DNA from 3 places in the Endozoicomonas sp. 2B-B genome. Region 2 is predicted to be linked to each of the others. Evidence: predicted binding sites of a transcription regulator. Region 2 holds the regulator's gene; each other region holds the start of a gene.
What was found. Region 2 encodes PhoB, which activates phosphate uptake and scavenging genes when phosphate is short. Its sites were predicted from a motif close to TGTCATANNNNTGTCANA; they were not measured.
Positions count from the first base shown of each region.

Region 1: a site for PhoB is predicted at 2,180-2,197, ahead of pstS (phosphate ABC transporter substrate-binding protein PstS). Genes of this name have one in related genera too.
Region 3: a site for PhoB is predicted at 3,868-3,885, ahead of ACOMHB_RS24740 (PstS family phosphate ABC transporter substrate-binding protein). Genes of this name have one in related genera too.

Region 1 is NZ_JBLZMU010000001.1:5,652,639-5,659,898, reverse strand. Features, by position in the region: gene pstC (phosphate ABC transporter permease subunit PstC) at 1-905, opposite strand, end outside; gene pstS (phosphate ABC transporter substrate-binding protein PstS) at 987-2,036, opposite strand; gene ACOMHB_RS20915 (transposase) at 2,513-3,499, shown strand; gene ACOMHB_RS20910 (RING finger protein) at 3,923-5,416, shown strand; gene ACOMHB_RS20905 (RING finger protein) at 5,488-6,936, shown strand.
Region 2 is NZ_JBLZMU010000001.1:597,887-605,146, forward strand. Features, by position in the region: gene ACOMHB_RS02425 (TetR/AcrR family transcriptional regulator) at 79-717, opposite strand; gene ACOMHB_RS02430 (chorismate--pyruvate lyase family protein) at 1,449-2,099, shown strand; gene ubiA (4-hydroxybenzoate octaprenyltransferase) at 2,314-3,201, shown strand; gene phoB (phosphate regulon transcriptional regulator PhoB) at 3,531-4,220, shown strand; gene phoR (phosphate regulon sensor histidine kinase PhoR) at 4,265-5,584, shown strand; gene ACOMHB_RS02450 (H-NS family histone-like protein) at 6,022-6,444, opposite strand; gene ACOMHB_RS02455 (SpoVR family protein) at 7,047-7,260, opposite strand, start outside.
Region 3 is NZ_JBLZMU010000002.1:110,058-117,317, forward strand. Features, by position in the region: gene ACOMHB_RS24730 (RING finger protein) at 1-1,262, shown strand, start outside; gene ACOMHB_RS24735 (Na+/H+ antiporter family protein) at 1,438-2,760, shown strand; gene ACOMHB_RS24740 (PstS family phosphate ABC transporter substrate-binding protein) at 2,819-3,784, opposite strand; gene ACOMHB_RS24745 (acyl-CoA thioesterase) at 4,198-4,599, shown strand; gene ACOMHB_RS24750 (response regulator) at 4,614-5,006, opposite strand; gene ACOMHB_RS24755 (fumarylacetoacetate hydrolase family protein) at 5,076-5,738, opposite strand; gene ACOMHB_RS24760 (DUF4404 family protein) at 5,892-6,152, shown strand; gene serA (phosphoglycerate dehydrogenase) at 6,395-7,260, shown strand, end outside.

The sequences.
Region 1 (7,260 bases), 5.1 Mb from region 2:
CGGGCAGTACCCATCACAATAAAGGTCAGTACAAACAGTACCAGGCCCAGACTGATCAGAGCCGAGATGTGCATCTCATTAGTCGCTTCGTTGAACTGCTGCGCAATCGTAGAAGAAATAGAGCTCGCAGGCATGAACAGTGAAGTCTCTATACGGTTGGCGCCGCCTATTACAAAGGCAACTGCCATGGTTTCTCCCAGGGCACGACCCAGGCCGAGGATTCCGGCACCCACTGCGGCATTCTTGATACTTGGCAGCAGCACTCGGGTAATGACTTCATAGGGCGTAGCGCCAACACCGTATGCTGCTTCTCTGACCACATTGGGAATGGTTTTCAGGGCGTCACGAGTTAAAGCCGTAATAATGGGCAAAATCATGAACGACAGAATGATGCCCGCCGTTAGCAGACCTATACCGATGGGGGGACCGTCAAACCAGTGGCCAATCAGAGGCAGGCCAACCAGGTTTTCCAGTGCCCAGAATTGGAAGCCTTCTGAGAACCAGGGTGCGAAGACAAAAAGACCCCACATACCGTAAATAATACTGGGTACAGCGGCCAGCAGCTCAATGGCCATGCTCACGGGGCGACTGATCCAGTCGGGGGCCAGCTCGGCCAGGAAGATCGCCGTGCCCAGACCGACAGGAATGGCAATAATAATGGCGATAAGCGAAGAAACCAGGGTGCCGTAAATAGCAGAAGCGGCACCAAACTCACTGTTTACCGGGTCCCAGACATTACGAAATACAAAGCCGGGGCCAAACTCGGAGAGAGCCAGCCAACCGCCGTCAATCAGGGAAAGGATAATCCCGATCAACACCAGAAAAATCAGAATGGCGCTGGTGAAGCTCAGTCTGTAGAAGATTGAGTCACCCTTTATAGCGCTGGGCATCGCAGTTAAAAGCATAAGCTACAACAAGACAGCTGACCAGCGCTATGCTGATCAGCTGTCGTTCGTTTCCTGTTTAAGAAAGGCTAGAATAACCGGTTACTTGATAATGGTTTGTCCGTTGCTGGTCAAGTCTTCTTTCCAGACATTCTCTACCATGTTAACTACGCTTTCCGGCATTGGGATGTAGTCCAGACCTTCTGCAAGTTCGCCGCCTTTCTCGTAGCTCCACTCGAAGAAGTCGATGATTTGCTCAGCTTTCTCGGCGTCAGCCTGATCTTTATGCATCAGGATGAAGGTCGCTGCTGTCATAGGCCAGGAGTCAGCACCAGGCTGGTTGTTCAGCAGCAATTCGAAGCCCGGAGCATTCTCCCAGTCGGCATTGGCAGCGGCAGCCTGGAAGGTTTCCATGCTTGGCTTCAGGAACTTGCCATCAGCACTGGCCAGCTGGGTGTAGGTCAGATCGTTTTGTTTTGCAAAGGCATATTCTACATAACCGATAGCACCACGGGTACGGCCCACGAAGTTGGCGACACCAGCGTTACCGTTACCACCGATAGTGGTAGCTGCTTTTGGCCAGGTGATGTCGGTGTTTCTGCCGATATTCTCACTCCACTCCGAGCTGATCTGGCTCAGGTAATCGGTGAAGTTGTAGGTGGTACCGGAACCATCGGAACGATGGACGACATAGATAGCCTGGGCAGGAATCTCAAGATCCGGGTTCAGAGCAGTGATGCGCTCGTCATTCCACTTCTTGATTTTACCCAGGTAGATGTCTGCCAGGACTTCACCGGTCAGCTTCAGAGCACCGGACTCAATGCCAGGCACGTTGATCACTGGAACAATAGCACCCATCACCATTGGGAACTGGATCATCTCTTCTTTATCCAGTCGCTCTTCATTCAGAGGTGCGTCGCTGGCGCCAAAGTCGACGGTCTTGGCAGTGATCTGACGGATACCACCGCCGGAACCGATGGCCTGGTAGTTGATGCGAATACCGGTTTCTTTCTGGTATTCCTCAGCCCATTTGGCATAGATCGGATGTGGGAAACTGGCTCCCGCACCGTTGATAACTTCTGTCTTGGCAGATGCAGAGAAGGACGCTGCAGCCAACATGGAGGACATTACAATAGACTTCAGAAACTTCACTTCTATTCTCCCCGAGAAACTCGCTTGGAGTGTACTTGCGTTTACAAAGAAAAATCTTTTGCCGTGCCTTAATCTGTCAGTGGGTTGTGCAAAATATTTTTCTGTTACCTCAAAATTTGATGGGTGCAAGGATAGGGGGGGAATATTTCAGTAATGTTACAGGTTTGTTTGGATTTTATGAAAATGACAGTTTTTGACTCCAGGGTGTCTGTCCTGTCTTTTTGGCATTCCGGTATCTCATAACTTGCAGGCTTAAAGGTTGGATGTTTCGGTGTTAAAAGCCCTACCCATACCCAGTGGACTTGGTGATATGGTCAGGCGGAAAACGAGCATAGCCCTTTGAGCCAGGAAAAAAAAGACACCCATGGAGTAACCCATGGAGAAGAAGCAAAAAAAGACATCCATAAATTTGCTTCCCCATCCACCTGGTCTACTTTTTCACCCATCACTGATTTTTTACCCAGACAGGTGAGTTCATGGCTCAGGCCCGCAATACTCTGATTGACCCCGGCTTAACGCCTTATTACCACTGCATGGCAAGATGTGTTCGTCAGGCTTACCTCTGTGGAGAGAACCACCTGACTGGCAAGAATTACGAGCATCGCCGCCAATGGGTGGTGGATAAACTTCAGGAACTCGTTTCAGTCTTTGCTATCGAAGTTTGCGCTTACGCTGTCATGTCGAATCATTATCATGTGGTTTTGCATATCAATCAGTCATCTGCCAGGAGCTGGTCACGGAATGAAGTGCTGCATCGTTGGACGACCTTGTTCAGAGGTCCACTTCTGGTGCAAAGGCATCTGGCCGCTGACAAAAAATTGGGCAGCGCTGAATTGGCCCGTATTGATGAATATGCTGAGGAATACCGGCGTCGTTTAGCGGATATCAGCTGGTTTATGCGCTGCCTGAATGAACATCTTGCTCGTGAGGCCAACAAAGAAGACGAGTGTAAAGGACGCTTCTGGGAAGGACGCTTTAAAAGCCAGGCATTGCTGGACGAAGCAGCGTTACTGACCTGCATGACCTACGTTGACTTGAATCCGATTCGGGCTGGAAAGGCAGAAACACCGGAAGAGTCGAACTACACGTCGATTCAGGAACGGGTGGAGCAGGTTACACATTCTGAGACTAAAAAACAGCCGCTGACCCTGAAACCTTTCTGTTTGCAGGGACAGGAAACGGACGTTGCCCTTCCCTACCTTCTTCACGACTATCTGGAACTGGTTGACTGGAGCGGTCGCATTGTCAGAACAGATAAGAAAGGTTCCATCCCGTCGTGCACCCCTCCGATTCTTCAAAGGTTGGACATTGATCCGGATGAGTGGCTGAAAACCATGCAATGGAATAATCGTTTTTATCGGGCAGTTGGCCGTCTGAAGGCGATGAAGGCTTATGCACTTGAAGCCGGACAGAAGTGGCTTCGAGGTTTAAACGCCTGCAGTCGTTTGTACCTGACAGGTTAGCGTAGAAGTCAGTTAAGACGTCAAAGACCCTCTCTTTATCTCTTCGACTTATGTCGGAATGAATTTGCATTGTCTGAATTATGGCTTGAACAGCCTCTGTTCGTTGGATGGCGATGTGTGGCTCAATGATACGCTACTTGAAGATAGATTTTCTGATCCTTTTTGGGAATACAGTTTTTGAAGGTCTTGTTTTTATTTTTATGGGTGTCTTATTTTTTTTTTGAAGGTCTTGTTTTTATTTTTATGGGTGTCTTATTTTTTTATGGGTGTCTTATTTTTTTATTTTTTTATCGGGATAGAACTGAGACCGGACAACAAGTGGCTGGCCTCAATGGCAACATCCAGACCTGCTTTTTCTATGGGTCTTCATAGCCTATAAATATATGTGCTAAGGAAGCTCACATAAGGCTCACTGATAGCAATGTGGCTTTTTTAACGAATACAGGTGAAAGTATGGCTATAACATGTGTCTTAAAGACACTTTTGTTTTCAATGTTTTTGTTTTTTTATCAGCAGGGGCTTGCAAACGACACCTATCGTCTTGAAAAATTTCGTAACTATCAAATGAAAAACTGGAAACCCCTTTCAAAAGAGCAACAAAACTGCAGAGATCAATCCGACATAAGCCCACTTGAAAATATTCGTATTGGCTTTGTCAGGCTTAACTTAGAATCTGATGACCTATCCGGAGATGAGCGACTGGAAACCTGTGAAACTTACGAAGTTGATGAGCAAGACTTTAATCGTATGACCAACTTTTATTTTAATTATGTGAACACGGGTAATCCTGAATTTCGAAAAAATCGCATTCAAAGAGTATTGAGACTCATACATCGTATATTCGCTATTAATATAAACAGGTTCAATAGTCAAAGCCGCTTAGAGAAAGGGGTGGTCTATACAACGGCAAGAAGCCTTTTTGATCAACTGTTTTTGTCTGTCAACATAAATGGCAGAAGTAATCCCTATTTCAATTATTTTCATTTAGTTCAGGGGGAAAAACAGTGCAATTATGTTGGGGTTAATAACGGTCTGGTCCTGATGTTTCTTGCTTTTCTTGCACCCAACTTTCTTTCCAGGGATCGACTTTATACCTACTTTTGTATCTTGGCTGACATATACACCGGAGAAAGCTGCGATCAAGCATTCGACCGTGCATTGCTTTGTGAAAATATCAATGCATATGATTGTCCGCAGTCGCTTTCAAGTCAATTGAAAGCAGCCGAATTGGACGCAGGAATAGCGCTTCTGATCGGTTTAACTGCAATGGCATCAGCGGCTTTCCAGCGCATTGATTCAGGACTGGAGTCAGGGGAGACACTGGAAAACTTGTTGATAAGATGCTTGCCCTACGAGCTTCTGCCGATTATCTACAGTAATGCAGCCAGGCATTGTCGCCCGGGACGCTCATGCCCTGTACCTGCGTTTATGCATACCGTGAATGGCATGCAAGAATTTATATCCAGTATTATGGGTATTAACCTCACACCTTTAACGGAGGCATCATCGTTCGAAAGTCTGAAATTTCTAATGGATTATATTGAGCTTTCAGATAGTGAAGGCTCAGATAGTTTAGGTTCATACAATGAGTTTGCTCTTGAGGAGTCGGATTCTGAGGATCAGGATCAGTCAGTAGTCGTTCGGCAACAAAATGAACTGATAGGTCAATTACGACAGGAATTGGCAAACCAATCAGCAACGGAAGAAGTGGGTGCTGTCGGAGGCGCTTTAGCAGGAACTAAAAAATGTCCAATTTGTACCGACCCATTAACAGACATTACAGTGTTAAATCGTTGTGGACATGCCGGTTTTTGCAAGACTTGTGCTGAGCGGCTTATAAATGAGCAGAGAGAATGTCCCTATTGTCGGGAAATACCCTTGTCATACATGAAGGTTATCGATATGTCTTTGCCCTGAATGTGTGCCAAGGATGCTGATAAAAAGCCCATTAACAACAGGAAGCTTTTTTAACGAGTGCAGGTTAAAGTATGATCCCACAATATGCCTTAAAGACGCTTTTGTTTTCAGTAATTTTGTTTTTTTATCAGCAGGGGCTGGCAAATGACACCTATGATCTTGAAGAGTTTCGCAAGTATCAAATGAAAAACTGGAAACCGCTTTCAAAAGAACAACAAAGTTGCACAGGTCAACCCGCCATGAGTCCACTTGAAAACATCTGTATTGGTTTTGTCAGACTTAATATGGAATCTGACGATGTATCTGGAGATGGCCGACTGGAAATCTGTGAAAATTACGAGGTTACTGAGCAAGACTTTAGGCTTCTGGTCAACTTTTATTTTAACTATGTGAACAGTACTGATACTCAAAATGATCGAAAAATGCGCACTCAAAGAGTACTGAGACTGATACATCATATATTCGCTATAAATATAAACCAGATCAATGGAGCAAGCCCTGACAAAAAAGAGCTAATCAGAGTTGCAGCACAAAGCCTCTTCGAATGTTTTTTTTCTTCTGAAATGAGAAATGGCGGGAAAAATCCTTATTTCCATTATTTCTCTTTAGATTCGCTAGCAAGTCAGTCCGACTATGTCGGTTTAAATAATGGTTTAGTCCTGATGCTTCTGACTTTTCTTGGTCCTCATTTTCTTTTCAGCAATGATTTTGATAACTACTTTACCGTGCTGCGTAACAGTTATACTGAAAAAAGCTACGATCGGGCATTATCCCGTGGATCGCTTTATGAAAATATCAATGAAAATTCTCCACATAGCATTGCCAGTTATTTCACTGCAGCCGGATTGGACACAGAAACAGCACTTCTAATTGGTTTAACTGCAATGGCATCAGCAGCTTTCCAGAGCCTCAACTCAGGGCAGGAATGGCCAGAGACACTGGAAACTTTGTTGCAAAGATACTTACCCTGCGAGATTCTGGGCACTGTCTACTGGAGTTTGGTTGGCCTTTTTCCTGCAGGACGTTCATGGCCTGTACCTGAGGTCATGTTTACCGTAGAGGGTATGCAAGAGTTTACACAGGTTATTTTGGGTATTGACGACACGGCTGAGTCTGCATTATTGCAAGCAGAATCTTCTCAAAGTCCGGACTGTCAATCGGATTATTCTCAGGGTTCAGACAATCAGGCTGAGGACCCTGACGGGGAGCCGCATTCTGAGCATCAGGATCAGCTAATAGTCATAAAGCAACAAAATGAACTGATAACCGAACTACGGGAGGAATCAGCAGACCAACCTGCTACGGAGGAAACGGGTGCTGTCGGAGGAGCCTCGGCAGGAACCAAAAAATGTCCACTTTGTGCCGACCCACTGACAGATATTATCGTGTTAGATTGTTGTGAAGACTCCGGCTTTTGCAATACTTGTGCTGATCGACTTATATATGAGCAGAGCGAATGTCTCTTTTGTCGGAACGTACCCTTGTCATACATGAAGGCTCCTGAGATGTCTTTACCTTGAATGTACGCGCAGTGCCAGTCTGATGCTTCTCCTTCCTGTTCAGTGCGGTCAGCACTTTTCCCCGGCATATACACCTGAGACCAGGCTGCAGGTGACTGGTATCAATGGCAACATCCAGATCAGCTTTTTCTATGGGTCTCTGTAGACTAATTACCTGGCCAGTTGGTTTCGCATATTCTGGCGAGTGGATTTTTTCATCCTTCAAGGCGCAACGACGGGCGCGTAGCCATAGCTACGCAACCAGAGTTGGAACGCAGAAGGATGGAAAAAGCCGCCGTCCAGAATATGCGAAACCAACTGGTTAGGTACTTATATACATGTGTG
Region 2 (7,260 bases):
CAGTTTATGGCAGTGACTTGCGTGTTAATCTGCCCGGTTCATTTTTACCTTGTGACTCTACAAGATTTTTATCGTTACTCAAACCTTCAGACCGCAACCACGAAGAACAATGTCGCAGATAGTGTCAGCGGCTTGATCGTAGGTTGAGGCAGGCAGTTTCTTTTTGTTCATGATAAGGCAGATCTGTTTTTCATAATCAGCGTAATGCTGAGTCGATCCCCAGATCATAAAAATCAGGTGCATGGGCTCTACCCGGGCCATTTTACCCTCATCCATCCAGTGCTGAAAAATCTCTGTTTTGTTTTTAAACCACTGCTGGGTAGAGTCCTTCATGGACGGAGACAGCTGCTGGCAGCCATGAATGATTTCACTGGCAAAAATTCGGCTGGCTGTGGGGTATCTTCTGGAGACTTCTATTTTTGAGCGGATATACCGTTCAAGTGACTCTGCAGGGTCATCTTTCGGATGAAAGCTGTTCAGTTTGTCATTCCAGAGATACAAAATATTGTTAAGAACTTCGTCATAAATTTCCTGCTTGTTACTGAAGTAATACAAGACAGTCGGTTTTGGTAAATCGGCCAGGTCAGCTATACGCTGGATTGTGGCTCCCCCGAATCCATGCCGGGCAAACTCCTGTTCGGCAGCTTTCAAAATCAGCCGAACCCTCTCGGTTCTTATACGACCGGTCTTTTGGGGCGTACGTTTTACGACAGCCATGCGCGGATCCTGATTTATAGTTTTCGATCATCCCTTGGGGATGATTTATACCATTGGCAGGAAGCATAGAAAAGAATTCGGTCGTGTCCATTAAAGTCAGGCAGAAAGAAATTGAGGAAACCGTGACACTCCCCGCCTTGGAGGGTGTCGCAAAAACTCTGGTTGCCATGCTTTTAGGCCCTGTGGGTCCCAGCGTGGGAACGAGTTGTTGGAGTTTTGCGACACCCTCAATCGGGCGGAGGGAGATATAAGTCGGGAAGGTCGGGCCGCGTAGGTCGGGCCGCGTAGGTCGGGCCGCGTAGGTCGGGCCGCGTAGGTCGGGCCGCGTAGGTCGGGCCGCGCAGGTGAAGAGCCTTATGCTTGCGTGTTTGTGCATAGTTGGCTAAATTCACTGTCGGTCTGTCTCTATGCAGAAACTCACGATGATGAAAACCAAGCACTGTTAACAAAAAATTAAGGCAGAGCCAACTGCCCAACCGCCCTTGAAGAACCAGATGAACCCATACCTGAGTGACCCGTTAAGGCAGCGGCAAATCAAACAAAAGACCAATAAATAACCGAGGGGCACCCGGTTGCTGCTGATGGAGGCTTCTGCGTAAGTCCGGTCGTTATAGGCTGGCTGTAGCTTATGAAGTCAGAAGCCTCGCCTGACAAGGCGGGGAGTGTCAAGGTGAGCTGCCTTGTTTCCTCCCGGGGCAGTTCTGGAAAATTGGATTTGTGCAGCAGGAGTGATGGTGCCTTTTATTGATTTTTCAGGCTTATCCTGGAAGCCGAGACATTATTTGAAACAGCAGATTCCAGAGCCCTGGAGAGACTGGCTGCTGGACAGAGGTTCCCTGACTCAGCGTTTGAAACATGAGTTTGACGGCGACTTCAGGGTTCAGGTTATTCGTCACGGGACCTTTATGCCGACCTGTTCGGAGCTAAAGTTTCTCAATAACTATGAACAGTCAAAGGCTACGTCCACGTCTGGTGAGTTGGCAGGATCATTCGAAAACAGACATTGCAGCAAAATGGCTTCTATCAGGGAGGTTCTGCTGATCTGTGGTGGCCGACCCAGAGTGTTTGCACGAAGTGTATTGCCTCACAGCAGTCTTATTGGCACGAACAGAGAGCTGCTGCAACTGGGCACTAAGCCCCTGGGGGAGTTTTTATTTAATCATCCCGGTATGCGTCGGGGACCATTTGAGGTAGCGGAACTGCCGGCTCGTCAGTTTAATCCTCATCTGGTTGAAAAATACTCTGATGAAACAGCCTGGGGAAGGCGGTCGTTATTTTATTTGCACGAAAAGTCTATATCTGTTTGTGAAATCTTTTTGCCGGACCTGTCTGAACAGACAGAGAAGCACTCCAGAGTCATGTCGAAGCATCCTGAACCCTGAAGCTCTACAAGAATGATTGTTTGTCGAAGCACTTACCTCGTGAAATATAGAGATTTCCGCAGTCGGTCTGGTCATGGCCTGATTGAGAACCTGGCCTGACCTGATAAACTGGCGATGCGGGTCATGATTCAGGGCGATGAGCAATAAGAATCTCAGCGATGATAATAAAGATGCAGATAAGCAGCTAAATATTATGATGCAATTCAGAAAACCAATGGCGGTATTGGCAGGCACTGAAGTAGTTCTGCAACGATTTCCCCGTTTAAAAGATTTCTTACGGCTGGCCCGGCTGGACCGGCCTATTGGTATTTATCTGTTGTTCTGGCCTACTATGTGGGCACTCTGGGTGGCGGCAGAAGGTGTACCGAGTCTGAAGAATCTGGTGATTTTTTCGGTCGGCGTGGTTTTGATGCGCAGTGCAGGCTGCGTTATTAATGACTTTGCTGACAGGAAAGTGGACGGCCATGTTAAGAGAACACAGCATCGACCGCTGGTAACGGGTAAAATTCAGGAAAAAGAAGCGCTGATCTATTTCTCCGGTATGGTGCTTTTGTCTTTCATTCTTGTACTCTTTACCAATACTCTTACCGTCCAGCTCTCTTTTGCCGGATTATTGCTGGCCTCGGCTTACCCTTTTGCCAAAAGACACACTCATCTGCCTCAGGTGGTTTTGGGGGCTGCTTTTGGCTGGTCGATACCCATGGCTTTTGCGGCTCAGAGTGGCTCGTTGGGAAACATCGTCTGGCTGATGTTTCTGGCCAATCTCTTCTGGACAGTAGCTTACGATACTCAATACGCCATGGTGGATCGTGACGATGATCTGAAAGTAGGTATCAAGTCCACAGCCATTCTATTTGGCGAGATGGATAACCTGATTGTTGGTTGCCTGCAGGTACTTACCCTGATGACACTGGCCATGGCAGGCCATCAACTGGAGTTAGGTGCTCTCTATTATCTCTCATTGTTGGCTGTCGCAGCCCTTTTCGTTTACCAGCAATGGTTAACCCGTCGTCGTGAGCGTGAAGCCTGCTTCAAGGCGTTTCTCAGTAACCACTGGGCCGGAGCCATTGTATTTGCAGGTTTCGTGTTGAGTTATCTTTGATCTTCAATCCGGCTTAGAGCCTGGTAAGTATTGCTACTTATGGTGGCTGTAGGGATAAATGGCGAAAAGCCTTACCCTGTAAACCCTGAGGGATCTTTTTATTTTTAAGCTGCAATATCAGCCTTTAGTGTGTCATCTGCCTGTAACATTTCAAAGGTGTAATGTCCGGTGTATAGTGCGGTTGATCAAAGTAGTGAGAAACAGCCTGAGCGATAGGAAAGGTGCTGTCCTGAGACACTACCATCCTGGTATAGCCCCAATGAGCTTCAGCTGATAGATGCCAGAACGTCACCGCCGAAATCGAATCGACAGATAACAGGTAGAGATTAATGCCAGGAAAGACCATTCTGATCGTAGATGACGAAGCACCGATTCGCGAAATGGTGACCGTTGCTCTGGAAATGGCAGGGTATGACTGTCTTGAGGCAGCAGATGCCAGAGAAGCGCACTCTCTGATTGTGGATAACAAACCCGATCTGATCTTGTTGGACTGGATGTTACCAGATGTCTCTGGAATTGAACTGGCCCGTCGTCTGAAGCGCAATGAGCTGACCTCTGAAATACCCATTGTTATGTTGACGGCCAAAGGTGAAGAAGACCACAAAATCCAGGGACTTGAAACCGGTGCCGATGACTACATCACCAAGCCTTTTTCTCCCCGCGAGCTGGCTGCTCGTTTAAAAGCGGTTCTCCGTCGTACAGGCGGATTTGATAACCAGTCTCCCATTGTCATCAAGGGATTGGAGCTGGACCCTGTCAGCCACAGAGTCTCTATTGATGGCTCACCTGCTGAAATAGGACCTACCGAGTACCGTTTGCTGCAGTTTTTCCTGACGCACCAGGAGCGTGCCTATACCCGTGGGCAGTTACTGGATCAGGTCTGGGGTGGCAACGTTTATGTGGAAGAGCGAACCGTTGATGTACACATTCGACGCTTGCGTAAGGCCTTAGGTGATAACTACGAAGCCTTTGTGCAAACGGTTCGTGGTACTGGATATCGTTTCTCAACGAGGGTGTAAACCTTTTATGCTCAGTGCTCAGCAGTTATCTGGCCGGGAGTAATATGACAACAATTTCAAAAACCCATTTGCTGAGCCGCATGATCGCCTACGTGATTGTCGGGTTTTCCCTGGGCTGGTTGTTTGGAGAGCCTTTTTTAGGACTCTGTGTGGTCATGGGAGGTTATTTTGTCTGGAGCTTCCGTCAGCTTTTCAAGCTGCTGGACTGGCTGAATGACCCCAAGGCCAGGAGCAAAGAGCCTCCTGAGAGTAAAGGGTTCTGGGGGCAAATTTTTGATGGTATCTATCGATTGCAAAAACAGCACAGTCGTTCCCGGCAAAAGCTGGCCGGAGTGATTGAACGTGTTCAGGAATCAACTGCTGCGCTGAACGACGGTGTTGTAATGATAGATAATCAGAGCAACCTGGAATGGTGGAATCCCGCCGCTGGAACTTTGATAGGGCTTAAGACGCCTGACGATCAGGGGCAGTTGATTACCAATCTGCTACGTGATCCAAGGTTTGCCGACTACTTTGAGCAGGGTGGTTATCAAAAAGCTCTTGAGATCCCCTCGCCAATCAACCCGGATCATCAACTGCAATTTAATATAACGGTTTATGGCAAAGGCAATCGTCTCATGACCGTTAGAGATGTCACGCGCTTGAATCAGCTGGAAGTCATGAGAAAAGACTTTGTTGCCAATGTCTCCCATGAACTGAGAACACCACTGACGGTTGTGTCTGGATACATCGAAACCATGCTGGACAGTCTGGGCCCGGATTCAGGTCTGCCCCCTGTTTGGGAAAAAGCTCTGAACAGGATGCAGGAGCAGTCGCTGAGAATGCAGAATCTGGTGGCAGACCTGCTGTTGCTGTCCAAACTGGAGTCGGCTGAAGCTCAGGCAGACGAGAATGGGGTTCATGTTAAAACCCTGCTCAGCAGTATCGTTGAAGACGGATGTGCACTCAGTGGTGAAAGCCAGCATCAGATTTCTCTGGATTGTCCTGAAGATGTCTTTTTGGCAGGCAGCAGTAATGAGTTGCGCAGTGCCTTCTCGAATCTGGTCTTTAATGCCGTGCGCTATACACCCGAGGGTGGGAAAATACTTGTGCGCTGGTGGCAGGACGGGGAAGGCGGACATATGATGGTAGAAGACAATGGTGTCGGTATTGATCCAATGCATATTCCGAGGTTGACTGAGCGCTTTTACCGGATTGATAAAAGTCGTAGCCAGAATACCGGGGGAACGGGGCTTGGCCTGGCTATCGTCAAGCACGTCATGCTGAGACACGGAGGCAAACTCACGATCAGCAGTCACCCTGGAAAAGGCAGCCGCTTTATTTGCTACTTTCCGGAAAAATGCCTTGAGTTGGAACACTCATGAAAGCAGAAAAGGGCCGGTGGCACCTTTTCTGCTTTTAGGACTACCATCAAAAAATGAATAATCTTTTCATGGTTTCATCATTCGCGAACAGTCTGTTGTACAGACTGATCCTGACTATCTTTACTCTGAAACGCTAATCCCCGGGAGTTGGCAGGGTGGTGGATTTTAACCATCCTGCAAAGACCGGGCTTGCGTATTTGTATTTTCTTTACTAGTTTGTATCTGTCTCTTGAACACCTGCTGTGGGGTGCACTGCGGGCTGTTGGTCAGAGTGTTGATGAGAGTGGTCCCACCTGAGCACTCTGTAATGGGATCCCCAACTGATTACTTCGAGTCAGAGGGGGAGGTTTTTCAAAGAATGATACTTTGATCCATTGGTGTCTTTATTCAAGAAGTTGCAGACCGGGCATGAACCCGAAATACTGACGAAGGTAGACTTACTCTTCGCCAACGACGCATTCCAGACGTTTTTTGCCGGTGCGGTCCAGGTAGCTTTGGAAGTCACGCGGCAAGCGCCCTGTGGTAGAACCATCCCATTGGACAGTGTCGCCGGCTTCTGTCTGGTACTCAAAAGTAAACCTTTGGACATTACGACGACGTTTTTGAGTCGCTATTTCCAGATGGTCCAAGTCTTCCATTGAAATGCCGCGTTCGGCCATGATCTGCTTAACGGCTTCAATGTTTTCGAGTTTGGCTTGACGCTCTTCGTCAATCTTATTGCGGGCTTCAACTTTCTCCTGCATTACGTCCTGCATTCTGGAGATGATACGCTCAAGATCTTCGACATGAACATCTTTAAACAAAGAGCGGATACGAGTTTTACTGCTCAGGCGGTGATGAATTTCTTCAAAAACGTTCATTCAGGAACTCCCAATTCAGACTAATTCGACCGGGTATTAATGGTTATCAATGACGGAGGTAACTATTTATACAGGAAGCTTTAAATTGATGGAAGCATTTAATGTGCTTTTATGGACTATTTAAATAGATTTAATAACGCTTTATGTGATGGTAGGAATAATTTTGTGCAATACATAAACGGTTATGAGTCATCAAGACATGCATATGAATTGAATTGCTTTGAGTGGGTATTGCTTGTTTTTAAAAAAACAGCCATTCAGCCGTGCATCTGACTCTTTGAAAATATCGTTAATAGGCATCAAGCTTCTGGTTATCACCGTAGTCAGTATTTTTTGCATTGAACGAAAGGGCTGGTTCTTTCTGTCGTGGCAGCGGGGATTCGGTTTTAAGTGGATAGGATATGTGGGGCCAGAAGCCTGCCGGACTTAAGGCCGTCCCAAGCAGCTACTGCTCCTGCATCCATGCAGTCGTGAGGTTGCAATAGCAACCCTTGCTGCGGGGTGACCCGGACGGAGGCTTAAGTCCGGGAGATTCTCGGATGGCTTTTTAATTCTTATTAGTTTTCAATATAAAAAGACCCTCGTCTTTCAATCAGATCTTTTTAGTGAGACTTCCCGGAATCTTTTTTATCCGGGCACTGATAGCTTTTGCTTACCTTGTTATCAATGGTCACCGACTCCAGTTTGACATCAAATTGCCAGAGCCGGTGTACGTGCCTGAGTAATTCCTCTGTACTTTTATCCAGTGGACGTCCCTGGTGCTGGTAATGTCTGAGAGTCAGGGTTCGATCGCCACGCACATCCACATCAAAGACC
Region 3 (7,260 bases), on a different contig from region 2:
TCAGTGACAAAGATTTATCTGCGGCTTTGGCAGGTATTACACAGAAGATGGCATTCAACAGGTCGTTATTCAGACGGGTGCCGTTAGATGCCTCGGAACTGCTTGCTGAACTATCGGGGAAAGATTTGTCTGGTCATGGGCAGATGCATCAGCCAGAAACAGTTATGTTGTATCCGGTATTTATGCTGCCTCAATCTGATTCGAATGATTTTGAAGAAGCGCAGGGGGTTGAATATGTTGGGGAAACTTGCAGCGTATGCCTTCTTAATTTAGAACAATCTGACGACGTGATGAAAACGTCATGTTTGCATTTGTTCCATCTGGAATGCCTGAAACGGTGGCTGACAGGAGAAGTTAACATGGAAGGGAATCGTTTCTGCCCATATTGTCGGCATGATCAGAGCGCTTTGGGTAATTTTCTGATACTGAAAGAGATACAGAAAGAACTGCAAGAGGTGATTCATATTGTGATGGGTATGCTACTAGGGAGAGGGACCTGGCCTAAAAATGACCATAGTATCTTCGTAACGTTGAATGCTGCGCTACTTTGTAATGATTCAGCCATTGTAGAGCAGGCGCGGGCAATTTTTCCATTAGCAAAATTGTACTCTGCGCAGCATCTGGTTTTGCAAGTGCGGGCAGGGAAAAGAACCTGGCCCGCAGATGAGGGTTTTATCCATCTAGGGTCGTTGAGAATGCTGGTAAATATCCCTGATCCGGCCATTGCAAAGCAGGCGCGGGCAATTTATCCATTAGCTAATTTGTACGCTGTACAGCATCAGGTATCTCAAGTGCAGGCAGGGGATGATACCTGGCCTGATAATGACAGTTATATCCGTACACGGTTGGGTATTGCGAGGGATTGTAATGATCTGGTCATTGCTGAGCAGGCAGAAGCACTTGAGCCATTGGTTAATTTTTACTCTGTGCGGCATCTGTTGGCACAAGTGCAGGCGGGGAGAGAGACCTGGCCTGATAATGACAGATATATCTATACAAGGTTGAGTAGTGCACAGCGAAGCAATGATCGGGACCTTGCTGAGCGGGCACGAGCCATTGAGCCAACCGTTCATTTGTTCTCTGTGCAGCATCTGGTATTACAAATGCAGACAGGAAGAAGAACCTGCTGGCCTGAAGATGACAATAATGTCTATGTAAGGTTGAGCAATGCAGAAGATAGCGGTGATCCGACCATTGCTCAGCAGGCACGGGCACTCAGGCCATTAGTTGATCAATATAAGAGCAACTCGCCAGAGAATTGATTCCAGCCTGCGTTTTCAGGGATATTTCTTCACTTTATAGTTATTTGGCCTGCTAATTCTCTATTTGCGCGAAAAATAAACCAATTAACTACAATCTGGTAATGCCGCTATTGTCCATGCTTCACTATAGATAGCCGCTGGCCGTTATAACGATAAAATACAATTTGGAATTAATATGAACGCAGTGATTCTGGCGGTTGCTTTCATGCTCGCGTTGAGCTTGTTGCGCGTTAATGTGGTTCTGGCACTGTTTGTGGGGGCTCTGGCCGGGGGAGTGATCGGTGGTCTGGATATCTTCCAGACTCTGGAGGCATTCTCCAGAGGTTTGGGCGGTGGCGTAGGCATTGCTATCAGTTACGCCATGCTGGGTGCTTTTGCTGTGGCCATCGCCCGCTCCGGCATACCTGAGTGGATGGCTGGAAAGATCATCCGCAAAGTAAAGAACAGCAACAACTCGCACAATAATGTGAAGCTAAAGTACAGCCTGTTTCTGGCGCTTGTGTTGATGGCTTTTTCTTCCCAGAACCTGATACCTATCCACATAGCCTTTATTCCCATACTGATTCCTCCCTTGTTATCGGTATTCAGTGCTATGGCGATTGATCGTCGTCAGGTGGTCTGTCTTCTTACCTTTGGCCTTACCGCGACCTATATGATTTTTCCTGTAGGCTTTGGCAATGTCTATCTGAATCAGATTCTTGGTGGCAATCTTCAGGAGAATGGGCTGGATATTGAACTGAGCCAGATGCCGCTGGCGATGGCGATTCCCGTTTTGGGTATGTTCCTGGGGTTGTTGCTGGCTGTTTTTTTCAGTTACCGAAAGTCCAGAACCTATCGTGTAGAAGAGACCATTTTGATTCATGAACAAGATATTCAGTTAAGCAAGCCTGCCATTATTACCTCTGTCATAGCCATTGTTCTGGTGCTGGTGAGTCAATTGACAACCGGGTCCATGGTTCTCGCTGCTGCACTGGGCTTTATTACCATGGTCATTGGGCGAGTCGTCTGCTGGCGGGAAGCAGATGAGGTATTCAATGAGGGTCTGCGCATGATGGCAGCTTTTGGCTTCATCATGATCTCGGCCGCAGGTTTTGCGGAAGTGCTCCGCTCAACAGGTGATATTCCAGAGCTGGTGAGTCAGGTACAGATGTTTGTGGGAGGCAGTCAGGCTCTTGCGGCCATTCTTATGCTTCTGGTCGGGTTACTGATCACTATGGGTATTGGCTCTTCGTTCTCTACGGTTCCGATTATTGCCACCCTTTATGTGCCACTGGGCATGGAACTTGGATTTACGCCACTGGCGATAGCCTGTCTTGTGGGAGTCGCAGGAGCATTAGGTGATGCAGGCTCCCCGGTTTCAGAATCTACCATTGGTCCCACTGCCGGCTTGAACGTGGATGGTCAGCACGACCACATCCGGGATTCGGTGATTCCCACCTTTTTACACTTCAATATTCCGATGATTATTTTTGGCTGGATTGCCGCCATGATTCTTTGAGTACCCGCCATAAAAACGGGGCCAGATGGCCCCGTGTGGATCACTCATGAATCTGTGATTACAGATCGAGTTCAGACAGATACTTTTCAACCACCTTGGCAGGCAGAGGGATGTAACCGTCTTTAACGACGACTTCCTGACCCTGCTGAGACAGTACCATCTTCAGGAATTCGCCTTCCAGAGGGGACAACTTCTTGTTGGGCTGCTTGTTAACGTACACGTACAGGAAACGAGACAGTGGATAAGAGTTGTTGACAGCGTTAGCGGGCGTTGCCTCAACGAATGGCTGACCGGCTTTCTTGGCCAGAGGTACAGTACGTACGCTGGAAGTCTGGTAACCGATGCCGGAGTAGCCGATGCCGTTTACAGAAGCACTGACAGACTGAACCACAGAAGCAGAACCAGGCTGTTCATTTACGTTGTTACGGAAATCACCTTTGCAGAGGGCTTTCTTCTTGAAGTAACCGTAGGTGCCGGATACAGAGTTACGGCCGTACAGCTGGATTGAGCGGTTTTTCCAGGCTCCGTCCAGACCGGCAGCACCCCAGGTACTGATGTCTTTGTCGTCACCACACTTGCGGGTGGAGGAGAAAATAGCGTCCACTTGAGCCATGGTCAGACCCTTGATTGGGTTGTCCTTGTTGACGAAAACAGCCAGAGCGTCAATGGCAACCGGAACAGCAGTGGGCTTGTAGCCATGCTTCTTCTCAAAAGCTTCCAGTTCCTTGTCTTTCATCTTGCGGCTCATGGGGCCGATGTTGGACGTTCCTTCCGTCAGAGCGGGTGGTGCAGTAGAAGAACCGGCAGCCTGAATCTGTACGTTCACATTAGGATATTCACGCTTGAAATCTTCTGCCCACAGAGTCATCAGGTTAGCCAGAGTGTCAGAGCCGACACTGGACAGATTGCCTGATACACCACTGGCTTTCTTATAAGTGGGGATCTCAGCGTCAATCTGACTGGCAGAGGCAGCCTGGATTCCGGTCGCAAGGGCAATTGTTGTTATTAGAGCTTTAAGCTTCATTCGTATCTCTCCTAAAGGGATTTTTTAGCCTCTCTTATACAGCTACAGGCATTTGTTTACTGGCAAGAACTATAAGATGAAAATGTGACAGTTATATGAACGACAGTGAAGCTTTATATTCGCAATAGTCATAATGTAAAATCACTGACTTTAATTCCAACTTGATTGTAGATTACTGATGAAATGCCAAGACAGGTACGAGCCCGGCTTGCAAAGCATGCCTCCTGTGCCAGTTTCTATTCGCTGAGTGTTTTAGCTACAACGCTAACTGAGAAGAGAAGTAAAATACCTTTAGCTGGAAAAGCTTCACGATCAGGAAGATCCCGGGCGCAAGAAACAACTGACATTATATATAAGGATTTTCAGAGTCGGTTGCGCCAAAAAAATAAAAACATCAAGTGCTAGAGAACAATATGGAACTGAACAATGATCTTGCTCCCGGACCTCAGGGAGAACTGACGCTGAAAGTGCTGGCAGACTACCAATCTGTTAATACGACAGGCGATGTCTTTGGTGGCTGGGTGGCCATGCAGATTGATCAGGCTGGCGCAATCATGGCCAGAAAGATTGCCACAGGACGTGTTGTCACCGTTAGTATCGGCAGTATGAGTTTTATGCGCTCAGTTAAAATGGGTGATATTCTTGCGCTGTTCACCCGGGTGACAGAGGTCGGCAAAACGTCAATTCGGGTGGTCGTTGAAGCCTGGGTGGAAGATAAACGCGGTCGCGCCAAGCTGACTGAAGCCAATATGGTTTTTGTAGCCATTGATACACAGGGCAGAACGTCTCGAATCCAGAGCGCCAAAAGCCCTTAGGATTTGAGGCAGTTTCAGTCTTGGTTCCAAAGAACCAGCTTTTCTGATAAAGATGCAAGTGAAACAGGTTTGTCCAGAAAATCGTCCATACCGGCAGACTTACAGGCAATCTTATCCGATTCCGAGGTGTTGGCTGTGAAAGCGATAACCGGTATTCCGGCATAGTGTTGCCCGGAGGCTCTGATTTTTTCAGTGGCTTCCAGACCACCCATGATGGGCATCATGCAATCCATGAGAATCAGGTTGAAGGCCTCTGAAGTCTCAAGAATGTCCAGTGCTTCCTGACCATTCTGGGCCACTTTGCAGCTGCAGCCCAATTTTTCAAGCAGCTTTTTGACCACCATCTGGTTTACCTGGCTATCTTCCACCACCAGAATATGGAGGCTGTAGGTTTCCCTGACTGACACTGGCTTTCCTTTGCCTGTGGCCTGATTTCTCTACAGTCAATATCTGAAGAAGTGCCGGGTTCTTTAGGATCAGATGCAGGATGTTGCCAGACTAAAGCGGTCAGTAATAGCTAATTCAAGCCGATCTCCCTGCTTCAGAGGACCAACGCCGGCCGGAGTGCCAGTGAGGACAATATCGCCGGGTTCCAGTGTGAAGTGACGGCTTATGTAGCTGATCAGCCCCGGAATTGAGGTCAGCATATGGGCTGAAGTGTCTTCCTGACGTGTCTGCCCATTAATTTTAAGGCTGAAGTGAATGTTATTGAGATCGGGCAGGTGCTCTTTGGCAATAAACCCTGAAACGGGGCAGCTGCCATCAAAGGCTTTGGCCACTTCCCATGGCAGTCCTTTTTCTTTTAGCCGGGACTGAACATCCCGGAGTGTCAGATCCAATGCCAGCCCTATTGCCTTGATGGCATCAATGCTCTCATTCTCGCTGGCATTCTGGAGTCGGGTGTCCATCAGAATTGCTATTTCTGTTTCGTGGTGAACTTCACCGCGATCGACGGGAATGGCAAAGGGTATTTCCAGAGCTGTCAGTGATGTTGAAGGTTTGATAAACAACACGGGATCCTCGGGCAGCGGATTGTTCAACTCCCGAATGTGCTCGGCATAATTTCGGCCGACACACACCACTTTGCCGGCCGGCAGATCAATGCGGTCGCCACTTAGCCAGTGATGCCTGTACTTCATAGGGCGTCCTTCTTGCTTGTTTGTTCTTGTGTTTTTATTTTGCTCATGGCCTGGCACATCGCTAGTATTTATCAGCCGGGTACGACTGCTGAAGCTATCATTCACAGTACAAATATTGTGTTTTCCAGATTAACCTGATCACAGGAGCACGTCATGTCTGAAGAACTCCACCTGAATATCCAGAATCTGCATGACCTGCTTGAAGGACAGCCTGTGGACGAATGTACTGCAGGGGCTCTCAAGCAAATTACCGATGAACTGCAGCTGGCTCTGGCTCAGGCAGAGGGCGATATTCCTCTGCAGGACTACAACGAACAGCTCGAGCAGGAAGCGATCAAGTTTTCCGAACAACATCCTGCATTGTCTCAGGCTATCAGACAGATTCTGACTACGCTATCAAGCATAGGTGTCTGAAACAGAAAACACATAATAACTGCTCTGCACGCGAGGTTTAAGTCCTGTAGTGGTGATTGGACAAGGAACATCTGATTCATACACTCAAGGTAAGGGCTTTTCTCTTTTTTATGCTATTATCCACACCCCGGTCGGTTCTGAAACCAGATGACTCGGGTTGTATTCAGCCATTGACAGTATTTCCCACTCGATTTGGCTGAAGTACTTTTCAAGGTAGATTAAAAGACATCCGAGCTATTGTTATGCCCTCTATTTCCCTGGACAAGAGTAAGATTCGATTCCTTCTTCTGGAGGGGGTTCATCAGTCTGCTGTGGAAGTGCTTGAAGCTTCCGGCTACACCAATATTGATTATGTTTCCAAGTCCTTACCAGACGATGAGCTGAAGCAGCGGATTTCCGAAGCGCACTTTGTAGGCATTCGATCCCGAACCCAGCTGAGTGAAGACGTCTTTGCTGCAGCCCAGAAGCTGATCGCTGTTGGTTGTTTCTGCATCGGTACCAACCAGGTAGAGCTGGATGCTGCTACGTCACGGGGAATCCCGGTCTTTAATGCACCTTATTCCAACACTCGCTCTGTTGCTGAGCTGGTTCTGGCTGAGGCCATTCTTCTGTTGCGGGGTGTGCCTGAAAAGAATGCCGTTGCTCACCGGGGTGGCTGGCAGAAGAGTGCCGCCAATTCCTATGAAATTCGCGGTAAAAAGCTGGGTATTATTGGCTACGGCAGTATCGGAAGCCAACTAAGTGTTTTGGCTGAATCTATGGGCATGGACGTTTATTACTACGATGTGGTGACCAAGCTCTCCATCGGTAATGCCAGTCAGGTCGGCAGTCTCAATGATCTGCTGTCCATGTCTGATGTTGTCAGCCTGCACGTTCCTGAAACACCCGCCACTCAATGGATGTTTGGCGAAGAGCAGTTTGCGGCTATGAAGGAAGGCAGTATTCTGATCAATGCTTCTCGCGGAACTGTTGTCGACATTCAGTCCCTGGCTTCGGCGATTGAAACGGGCAAGTTGCTGGGGGCTGCAATCGATGTTTTCCCGGAAGAACCACGTTCTAACAGTGATGAGTTTGTCAGCCCTCTGCGTGGACTGGATAACGTCATTTT